Linked DNA regions of Salipiger abyssi. The protein of the gene in region 2 interacts with the protein of the main gene of each other region in a pairwise test. Links are inferred from orthologs where the notes say so. Each region holds a gene or a part of one and is shown on either strand. Other genes may lie near its edges.

Evidence for each region. Proteins that work in one complex are often made in the same cells at the same time.
Region 1: the proteins of Ga0080574_RS21535 (region 2) and mobA interact in binary tests that used the Escherichia coli proteins (3 or more experiments, as listed by UniProt). The link is inferred for Salipiger abyssi from one-to-one orthologs.

What each region holds. Positions count from the first base shown.
Region 1 is NZ_CP015093.1:1,880,062-1,884,417, reverse strand. The notes cover bases 1-2,969. They hold mobA (molybdenum cofactor guanylyltransferase MobA), read right to left. Parts: upstream 1,799-2,969; coding sequence 1,202-1,798; downstream 1-1,201. Other genes in these bases: Ga0080574_RS12605 (hypothetical protein), read right to left, coding at 2,911-2,969; Ga0080574_RS12610 (AzlD domain-containing protein), read left to right, coding at 2,600-2,926; Ga0080574_RS12615 (AzlC family ABC transporter permease), read left to right, coding at 1,899-2,603; mobB (molybdopterin-guanine dinucleotide biosynthesis protein B), read right to left, coding at 726-1,205; Ga0080574_RS12630 (hypothetical protein), read left to right, coding at 1-462. In the rest of the region: more of Ga0080574_RS12605, read right to left, coding at 2,970-3,540; Ga0080574_RS12600 (aa3-type cytochrome c oxidase subunit IV), read right to left, coding at 3,574-3,708; Ga0080574_RS12595 (MBL fold metallo-hydrolase), read right to left, coding at 3,826-4,356. UniProt on the Escherichia coli protein: Transfers a GMP moiety from GTP to Mo-molybdopterin (Mo-MPT) cofactor (Moco or molybdenum cofactor) to form Mo-molybdopterin guanine dinucleotide (Mo-MGD) cofactor.
Region 2 is NZ_CP015093.1:3,688,746-3,694,518, reverse strand. What follows is about bases 1,090-4,088. They hold Ga0080574_RS21535 (molybdopterin molybdotransferase MoeA), read left to right. Parts: upstream 1,090-2,005; coding sequence 2,006-3,172; downstream 3,173-4,088. Other genes in these bases: Ga0080574_RS21525 (ComEC/Rec2 family competence protein), read right to left, coding at 3,908-4,088; lexA (transcriptional repressor LexA), read left to right, coding at 3,256-3,951; moaC (cyclic pyranopterin monophosphate synthase MoaC), read left to right, coding at 1,533-2,009; trpC (indole-3-glycerol phosphate synthase TrpC), read left to right, coding at 1,090-1,536. In the rest of the region: trpD (anthranilate phosphoribosyltransferase), read left to right, coding at 1-95; Ga0080574_RS21550 (uracil-DNA glycosylase), read left to right, coding at 92-736; more of trpC, read left to right, coding at 733-1,089; more of Ga0080574_RS21525, read right to left, coding at 4,089-5,773. UniProt on the Escherichia coli protein: Catalyzes the insertion of molybdate into adenylated molybdopterin with the concomitant release of AMP.

The DNA of each region.
Region 1 (4,356 bases), 1.8 Mb from region 2 along the record:
AATGCCGATTTCATCCGCGCGCTGAACTTCCCCGAGACCGCCGAGGACGAGCAGGGCTTTGCCGCGCTGCGCCGCGCGCTGAAGGACCGCCCGACCGCGCAGTTGATCCAGGCAGCACAGGATGTGCTGACGCTGCTGTCGCAGGACGGCATCTATATGGACGACCTGCGCCCGGACATGGCGCGTCCGGAGATCTGGCGCGCCTTCGCCGACGGCGCACGGGGCCGCGCCATCGCGGCGCTTGGCGGCGTGCGCGACCGCTCCTCGCTGGCACTGACCGCCGGACGGATGAAGCAGGATCCGATCTTCCGCGACGCGGCGCATCACTTCCTGCGGCTCTTCGACAAGGGGGTGGCGCGTTTCGCCCCCGAGGCCAGCGATTCCGAGGTGAGCGAACTGGCAAACACCCGCTCGGCACGGGCCTTCATGCTGCTCGGCCGCGTGGCGGGGACGTTCGATTGATTTGAGGGGCGCGGTGGGTTGGAAACTTACCCTACGGTTGAGCGTTGCTCGGGCGCGGAACAAGCCCGAAGGGCGCCGCGCCATCGCCGGCCCGTCCCCCGGGCTGGCGATTTGGTGACGTCAGTACAACGTGTCGAGGTCTTTCGGACATGGCCGGGATAAATCGAGAGGTTCAGAGCTGAGGTCGCCAACCCACGGGCCGGCGATGGCGCGGCTCACCAATGCGTGGCACGGTAGGGAGGGTTTCCAACCCGCCACGCCCCTCAAACTTCCGCCAGGATGAAATCGGCGATCCCGGCCACATCTTCCAGATCGAGCACCGGACAATCTACCGTCACCGCATAATCGCTCGCCACCGCCCGGATCGTCGGATCCCCTTCGGCGATCAGCGCACCGCCATTTTCCGCGCGATGCACCTCGATCTTCGGGTGATCGTCGCGCTTCCAGCCCTCGATCAACACGATATCGCAGGGCCCCAGCCGCGCCAGCAGCGCCGCCAGCGGCATCTCCTCGTCAAGCTCGGTGAGCTGCGCCACACGGCGCCCGGAGGCAACGATCACCTCGCCCGCTCCCGCCGCGCGGTGGCGGTAGCTGTCCTTGCCCTCATGGTCGATGTCAAAGCCGTGATGGGCGTGTTTCAGCGTGCTGACCCGCAAGCCACGCGCGCGGAACTCGGCGATCAGACGCTCGACCAGGGTGGTCTTGCCGGCATTCTTCCAGCCGGTGACGCCAAAGACCTTCATGCCAGCACCGCCTCGGCCTCCGCCAGATCGGCGGGCGTGTTGATGTTGAAGAACGGATCGAGCCCCGGCGCCGGAAACGCCGCCTCGCGCCCGCCATGGGCGTCGGCAAATGCTGCCACCTTGCGCTCGCCCCGATCCAGCGCGGCGCGCAGCGCGCCGCGAAGCGATACCGGCCAGAGCCCGAAGACCGGATGCCGGCGCCCCTGGCTGGCGGCCAGCGCCAGCGGCGCCTCCATCCCTTCGGCGGCAAGCAGAAGCTGCGGCACCAGATCGCAGGGAAAGAACGGCGTGTCGCAGGCCACGCTCACCACCGTGTCGCCACCCTCAGCCGCCGCCCAGTCGAGCCCCGCGAGAATGCCCGCCAGCGGCCCGGGATGGCCGGACAGCGGATCGGGCAGCAGCGGCAGGCCCGTCGCCGCAAAGCGCGCGGGATCGCCATTGGCGTTGAGCGCCAGCCCCGCCACCTGCGGCTCCAGACGCTCCACCGCATGGGACAGCAGGCTCTGCCCGCCCAGCATGAGCGATGCCTTGTCGCCGCCGCCCATCCGCGTCGCCAGCCCGCCGGCGAGGATCACACCGAAAGGTTGCTTCACGGCAAGAGACTCTTTCGTGCGTACACACACAGTTGTGGCAATTGCATCTCCCCCGGCGCTTCGGTACGGCTTGACCACACCCTGAATTCGGAGATGCACCATGGCGGGCCCCGGCGTGAAGTCAAGCTTTTGGACCGGCGTCCGCGACGGACTGCCCTTCCTGCTTGTCATCCTGCCCTTTGCCACGCTGTTCGGCGTTGTGGCCTCGGATGCCGGGCTGAACGCCGGTGAGGCGCTGGCCTTTTCCCTCGCGGTGATCGCCGGGGCGTCGCAGTTCACCGCGCTTCAGCTCTTGCAGGAAAACGTGCCGCTGGTGGTGGTGCTGGCCTCGGCGCTGGCGGTCAATCTGCGCATGGCGATGTATTCCGCCTCGCTGACGCCGGCCCTGGGCAAGCTGCCGCTCTGGAAACGCGCGGTCTGCGCCTATTTCCTGGTGGATCAGAACTACGCCCTGTCGGTGGTCAAGTTCGAGAAGGAGCGCGACCTCTCGCTGGCCGAGAAATTCGCCTATTTCCTCGGCGCCACCATGCCGCTCTGCCCGTTCTGGTATGCCTTCACGGTGGTCGGCGCGCTGGTGGGCTCGGCGATCCCGACGGAATGGGGGCTGGATTTCGCCATGCCGCTGGCCTTTATCGCGATGATCGGCCCGGCGCTGCGCACCGGCGCGCATCGCACGGCGGCGCTGGTCGCCTCGGTGGCGGCACTGACATTCGCCTTCCTGCCCTTCAATCTCGGCCTGCTGGTCGCGGCGGGCCTGGGCATGGCGGCAGGGGCCGAAGTGGAACGCAGGGTGGGTGCAAAATGATCGACAGAACCGAACTTTGGATCGTGATCGTGGCACTGGGGCTGGGAAGCTTCGGCCTGCGCTTCGTGTTTCTGGGCCTGGTGGGCGACCGACCGCTGCCGGAATGGCTGACCCGGCATCTGCGCTATACCGCCGTGGCGGTGCTGCCGGCGCTGGTCATGCCGCTGGTCGTCTGGCCCAGCGCAACCGAAGGCGAGACCGATCCGGTACGGCTCACCGCCGCCGGCGTGACGCTGGCGGCGGCCTATTTCATCAAGAACGTGATCCTGTCGATGCTGCTCGGCGGGCTGGTGCTCGCCGGCGGCGCCTACTGGTTCGGCTGATCGCCCGGCCCGGCGGCAATCGCCAGCGCCTTGTCGTCGGCATCGTCCTCGCGCAACACGCGCTCGGTCACGCCGGGCATTTCTGCCAGCTGATCGGCAAGTTTCACCGGGAACCAGGTGTTCTTGATCCCTTCGAAACCCGGAAGCTGAGACAGCACGCCCGAGGTCGCGACGGTGCATTGCGCATGCGGCACCGAACCATAGCCCTGCACCAGACGCAGCGCCTGCTCGGCCACTTCCGGCGGCACCTCGATGCGCTGGATGCGCACGCGATAGGTCTCGCGGGCATGGGCACGCTCGTAGAAGCCCTCGATGCGCGGCGTGATGCCGTAGAGCACATCGTCGGCCTCGACCAGATAATCCGCCCGCACCGAGCCGGCGGGGTCGAAGACCACCCGCTGCGACGGTGCGTTGATCATCATGCTGGAATGCGCGCCGGCATCGGTGCGGTTGTTGATCATCGTATAGAGGGTGATCGCCGGCGGGCCAGGGTGGCGATAGGCCGCCGCGGCGATCTCTTCAGGCGTGGCATTGGGAATTCTTGCGCCCGGCGTGGTACATCCCGCAAGCGCGAGCGCTGCCAGACCGGCGAATACCGCGGCTCGAAACAACATATCTGAAATGCTCCCGGTGGGATCGCGCTGGCGTCAGGTGTTGAAGACCGCCAGGAACAGCAGGATGAAGATGATCACGCCGACCGTGCGGATCGTGAACTTGACGAACCCGTTGAAGGTTTTCTCCTGCGCGGTGATGTCCATGGTGCCGTGCTTGTGTTCAGCCATCTGCGACGTCCGTCCCTTTGGAATGCCTTTTCTCGGCATTTTGGTTAGCCGATTTCCAAAGCCCTGTCACCAGCACAAAAGACGCAGGGTCCAGGTATCTTTTCCCCGCCCGCCGGTTCAGATCGCCTGCCAGAGCCAGGCATCGTCCGGCCCCACCGTCCGCACCGCGCGGCCCTCGTGCCACAGGTGCAGGCAATGGGCCATCGCCTCGACCAGCGCCAGCCCGTAGGTGCCGCCGTCGATATTGCGCTTGAAGAGCGGCGCGAAACAGGCGCCGGCCGATTTGGGTTCGGTCAGATAGGCGTGCAGCCGGTCGAGCGCGGAGTGGTGATTCTCGATGAGCTGCGCCATGCGGAAGGGCAGCCCGGTAAAGGGCAGCTTGTGCCCGCCCAGCACCAGATGTTCGGGCCGCGCCAGCGTCATCAGCCGTTCGCAGGCCTCCAGCCAGTCGCCCACCGGGTCAGCCTCTGGCTCGGTGGCATAGACACCGATATTGGAGCTGATGGTGGAGAGGATCTGATCGCCCGACAGCACCAGATTGTCGTCCTGCGACCAGAGCGTCGCGTGTTCGGGCGCGTGGCCGTTGCCGATATGCACGTCCCAGACCCGCCCGCCGATGCGGATCGTGTCGTCCTGCCGGATGCGGGT
Region 2 (5,773 bases):
GCGAAGGCGTCGCCATGGCCACCCAGAGCATCGACAGCGGCGCCGCAAAGGCCAAGGTCACGGCGCTCGCCGAGGCCACGCAACAGGCGGCATGACCCCGCCGCCGGCCTGGGCGCATCTGCCCTTCTTTACGCAGGATCTGCCGCGTATCGAGGCCGCGCTGGCTGAGGACGGGCGCCAGATCCTGCCGCCCGCGCCGCAGATCTTTGCCGCGCTCGACGCCTGCGCGCCTGAGGCGGTGCGCGTGGTGATCCTCGGTCAGGATCCCTACCCGACCCCCGGCCACGCCCATGGGCTGGCCTTTTCCGTCGCGCCCGATGTGCGCCCGCTGCCGCGCTCGCTGAGCAATATCTACAAGGAGTTGCAGGAGGAGTTCGGCGCCTGCCCGCCGAATGGCGATCTACGCTTCTGGGCGGCGCAGGGCGTGCTGCTGCTCAACACCGCGCTCACCGTGCCCGCCGGCAGCGCCGGTGCGCATGCCAGGCTCGGCTGGTCGAAACTCACCGCGCAAGTGATTGAAAGCCTTTCCGAACATCCCCGCGCCTTCATCCTCTGGGGCAACCATGCGCAGGGCTTTGCCAAACATATCCACGGGCCCGATCACCTGATCCTGCGCTCGGCTCATCCCTCGCCGCTTTCCGCACGGCGCGGCTTTTTCGGATCGCGCCCCTTTTCCCGCGTCAACGAGTGGCTTATTGCAAGGGGCGACACGCCGATAAACTGGACGACGCCATGACCCAGACGATCCTCGACAAGATCAAGGCCTACAAGCTGGAAGAGATCGCCGCCGACAAAGCCGCAAAACCGCTGGCGGAGGTCGAGGCCGAGGCGCGCGCCGCCACGCCGGTGCGCCCCTTCGCCAAGGCGTTACGCGAGGCATCGGCCAGCGGCTACGGGCTGATCGCCGAGGTCAAGAAAGCCTCGCCCTCCAAGGGATTGATTCGAGAAGATTTTCATCCCGCGACGCTGGCCCGCGCCTATGAGCTGGGCGGTGCCACCTGCCTCTCGGTCCTGACCGATACCCCCTCCTTTCAAGGCGCCAAATCCTTCCTGACCGAGGCCCGCGCGGCCACGGCGCTGCCGGCGCTGCGCAAGGATTTCATGTACGACACCTATCAGGTGGCCGAGGCCCGCGCGCTCGGGGCAGACTGTATCCTGATCATCATGGCCAGCGTCTCCGACGCGCAGGCGGCGGAACTCGAAGACGCCGCGTTCGGCTGGGGCATGGACGCGCTGATCGAGGTGCATGACGCCGCCGAGCTGGACCGTGCGCTCGATCTGAAGTCTCCTCTCATCGGGATAAACAACCGCAATCTCAAAACCTTCAAGACCACTCTTGAGACGACGCGCGAGCTGTCCAAAGCCGTGCCGGGCGCGCGTCTGCTGATCTCCGAAAGCGGGCTCAACACGCCCGCAGATCTTGCCGATATGGCCGCTTGCGGCGCCCGCACCTTCCTCATCGGCGAGAGCCTGATGCGGCAGGCCGATGTGGAGACCGCCACCCGCGCGCTGCTCAGGGATCCGGTGGCGGCATGAGCGGGCTCAGCCATTTCGACGCCAAGGGCGACGCGCATATGGTCGATGTCTCCGACAAAGCCGTGACCGCGCGCATCGCCACCGCCGAGGGATGGGTAAAGATGGCGCCGGAGACCTTTGAAATCATTACCGAAGGCCGCGCAAAGAAGGGTGATGTCGTCAGCGTCGCACGGCTCGCCGGCATCATGGGCGCCAAGAAGACGCCCGAGCTGATCCCGCTCTGCCACCCGCTGCCGGTCACCAAGGTTTCGGTCGAGCTGACCCCCGACGCCGCGCTGCCCGGGCTGCGCATCGAGGCGACGGTCAAGACCACCGGCCAGACCGGTGTCGAGATGGAGGCGCTGACGGCGGTCTCGACCGCGGCGCTGACGGTCTATGACATGGCCAAGGCGGTGGATAAGGCGATGGAGATCGGCGGCATCCGCGTGATCCTGAAAGACGGTGGAAAATCAGGCCGGTACGAGGCGACATGATCTCTGTCTCCGAAGCGCTCGACCGGCTTTTCGCTCTGGTGACACCGCTGGAGGCCGAAGAGGTGCCGCTCCAGCAGGCCGCCGGGCGCGTGCTTGCCCGCCCCGTCACCGCGCAGCGCGACCAGCCGCCTTTCGCCGCCTCCGCCATGGATGGTTATGGCGTGACCGAAGCCGCGCCGGGCATGCGCCTGCGCGTCATCGGCGAGGCCGCCGCCGGGGAACGCTTCACCGGCTCGGTCGGGCCTGGCGAGGCTGTGCGTATCTTCACCGGTGCGCCGGTACCGGACGGTGTGAAAACCGTTGTCATTCAGGAGGATGTCGATCGCAACGGCGACGAAATCCTGATCACCGACCGGCTCGGCAATGGCGACAATATCCGCCCTTACGGCAATGATTTTCGCGCCGGCGAGACCGTCTCCGCCCCGCGCCGCCTCACGCCTCAGGATATCGCTCTGCTGGCCGCGATGAACATCGCGCAGGTTCCCGTCGCGCGGCGCCCGAAAGTGGCGCTGATCTCCACCGGCGACGAGCTGGTGATGCCGGGAGAGACGCCCGGTCCCGACCAGATCATCGCCTCGAACACCTTCGGCCTCTATGCGCTGTTGCAGGAGCTGGGCGCCGAGCCGCGTCTCCTGCCCATCGCGCGCGACAGCGAAGCCTCGTTGCAGACGGTGCTGGGGCTGGCCGATGACGCGGACCTGGTGATCACCATCGGCGGCGCCTCGGTGGGCGACCGCGATCTGGTTGCCAAGGTGGCAGGCGATCTCGGGCTGGAGCGCGCTTTTCACAAGGTCGCCATGCGCCCGGGCAAGCCGCTTATGTCGGGCCGCCTGGGCGATGCGATGATGCTTGGTCTTCCGGGAAATCCCGTATCGGCAATGGTTTGCGGGCATATCTTCATGGCGCCTGTGATCCGCGCCATGCTCGGGCTGGGCAGCGAACCCGCGCCGCGCGAGAGCCTGCCGCTGGCCCGCGCCATCCCCGCCAACGGCCCGCGCGAGCATTACATGCGCGCCCGGCTCGGCACTGCCGGCGTCAGCGTTTTCGAGCGCCAGGACAGCTCGCTCCTGAGCGTGCTCGGCGCCGCCGATGCGCTGGTTGTCCGCCCGCCGAACGATCCGGCCCGGGCCGCCGGCGAGCTGGTGGAGATCGTGCGCATCTGATCCGGAGGTCCCCTCAGCATGTTGACACAAAAAGAGAACATGCGTAGAACAAAAGGGAGGTAAACCGGCGGGGAGCGGCGCGCATGCTGACCAGGAAACAGCTTGATCTACTCGATTTCATCAACAAGCGGATGCAGCGCGACGGCGTGCCGCCGAGCTTTGACGAGATGAAGGAGGCGCTGGATCTGCGCTCCAAATCCGGCATTCACCGGCTTATCACCGCGCTGGAGGAGCGCGGCTTCATCCGCCGTCTGGCACACAGGGCGCGCGCCATCGAAATCGTGAAGCTGCCGGAAAGCCTCGGCGGCAAGCGCTCGGGATTCGCGCCTCAGGTGATCGACGGGGACCGGCCCGACAGCCGCCCCGGCAATGCGCAGCCGGTCTCGACCATCGAGGCGCTGGAACTGCCGCTGCTGGGCCGCATCGCTGCCGGCGAACCGATCCAGTCCATCGCCGACAACCCGCCCAACATCGCCGTGCCCGGCGCCATGCTCTCCAGCAATGCCCGCCACTATGCGCTTGAAGTCAAAGGCGATTCCATGATCGAGGCCGGGATCAACGATGGCGATGTGGTGATCATCCGCGAAGCCGCCTCTGCCGAGGCCGGCGATATCGTGGTGGCGCAGGTCGAGGGCTATGAGGCGACGCTGAAGCGCTTTCGCCGCAAGGGCGAGATGATCGTGCTTGAGGCCGCCAACCCGGCCTATGAATCGCGTGTGCTGCCCGTGGGGGCCGTCAAGGTTCAGGGCAAGCTCGTCGGGCTGATCCGCACCTACTGAGTGCCGTGCCAGAGCCGCCGCCCTGCGGCGGTGACCACGCGCGGCCCTCGGGCTCCAGCCAGATCGCCACGGCGCCGGTGCCGCGCAGGCGTTTCGGGTCGTAGACATCGCAGCCGGGCATCGCCGGCAGATCGACGCTGGAGACCACCAGCTCCGGCCCGTCGCAGCCGGCAAAGCCGCCCGCCGCGCGTTTGCCCTGAAGATGGGTCAGGCGCAACCCCGCCAGCGAGATCCGCGCCGTGCGGTTCTCGCGCCCGCCGGGCCAGAGCGCCGCGGCCTGTTCCTGCCCGCCCGCCTGCCCGTCATTCTCCAGCCAGACCCCGGCGAGAAAGCCCGACCCGCTTTCACGCGAGAGTGCCCGGCCACGCTCCGTCATCGCGCCCACCAGCGTGCCGGTATCGGCGATCAGGATGTCGGGCCGCACGGCGAGGCTCCAGAGCGCCGCCGCCAGCACCATGGGGGCCAGTCCGGCCGAGCGGCCGCGCCCCTGCCAGAGGCAGAGCGTGAGCCCGCCGAGCGCCAGCAGCGGCAACACCAAGGGCCCCGGCGCGACGATATGGCCGAGCGATTCCTCCCATCCCGAGACGGTGCGCGCCACCGCGAGGATCCAGTCGAGCCCGGGGCGCATCACCGCCAGCGCCAGCCCGTCGAGCCCAAGCGGCATGAGCAGCGCCGCTACCACCGCCATCGGGACGACCAGCAGACCCATCAGCGGCACCGCCGCAAGGTTTGCCGCCAGCCCGTAATGCGACAGCAGGTTGAAATGCGCCATGGCGACGGGCGCGGTGGCGAGTGAGGCGGTGACCGAGGACACCACCAGCGCCATGACGGGCCGTGCCCAGCCCGGCGCCCGGCGCTCGATTGTGAGCCGGCGCAGCAGGCCGAAGACGCTCACCAGCGCGACGGTGGCGGCAAAGGACATCTGGAAGCCCGGGCCGAGCAGCGCCTCGGGGCGCAGCAGCAGCACGATCAGCGCCGCCAGCGCTACGGCGCGCAGAGACAGCGCCCGGCGGTCGAAGATCACCGCCATCAGCATCACCGCCACCATGACAAAGGCGCGCTCTGTCGCGACATTTCCGCCCGAGAGCGCCAGATAGCCGGCAGCGGCGACAAGTGCGACGCCGGCGGCGAGCTTTTTTCCCGGCCAGAAATGCCGGCTCACCGGGTGCAGCAGCAGGCCCAGCCGCGTGGCGGAAAAGACGAAGCCCGCGAGCAGCCCCATATGCAGGCCGGAGATCGCCAGAAGATGCGCCAGGTTGCTGTGGCGCAGCGCGTCCAGCGCCTCCTGCCCGATGCCGGAGCGGTCGCCGGTCATGATCGCGGCGGCAAAGGCACCGGCCTCGCCCGGCAGTTTCGCCTGCACCCGCGCCGAGAGCCACATGCGGGCGCGCAGCACATGCTGACCGCCCTGCGCGGGGTCCAGCAGCAGCAGCGGCGTGCGGGTGTAGCCGACCGCGCCCAGGCGCAGAAACCAGGCGTGGCGGCGGAAATCGAAGCCGCCGGGCTCCACTGCGCCGCCGGGCGGCGAGAGATGGCCGGTCAGGATCACCGTCTCGCCCGGAAACGGCCTGTGAAAGCCCTGTGTGCCATGAAGCGAGACGCGCACGCGCGTCGGCGTGTCGCCGGGCGCCATGCGCTCCAGCACCACTCGGTCGAGCGTGAGGCGCAGCGCGTCCGAGGCGGAGCGGTCGATGGCGGTGATGCGCCCCTCGATCGGGCCGTAATAGCGAAAGCCGAGCTGCGGCCCGGCCAGCAGATGGGCGCGGGCGCCGGCCAGCGCCAGCCCCAGCGCGATCAGCCCTGCGGCGACGGCCAGGGGCGC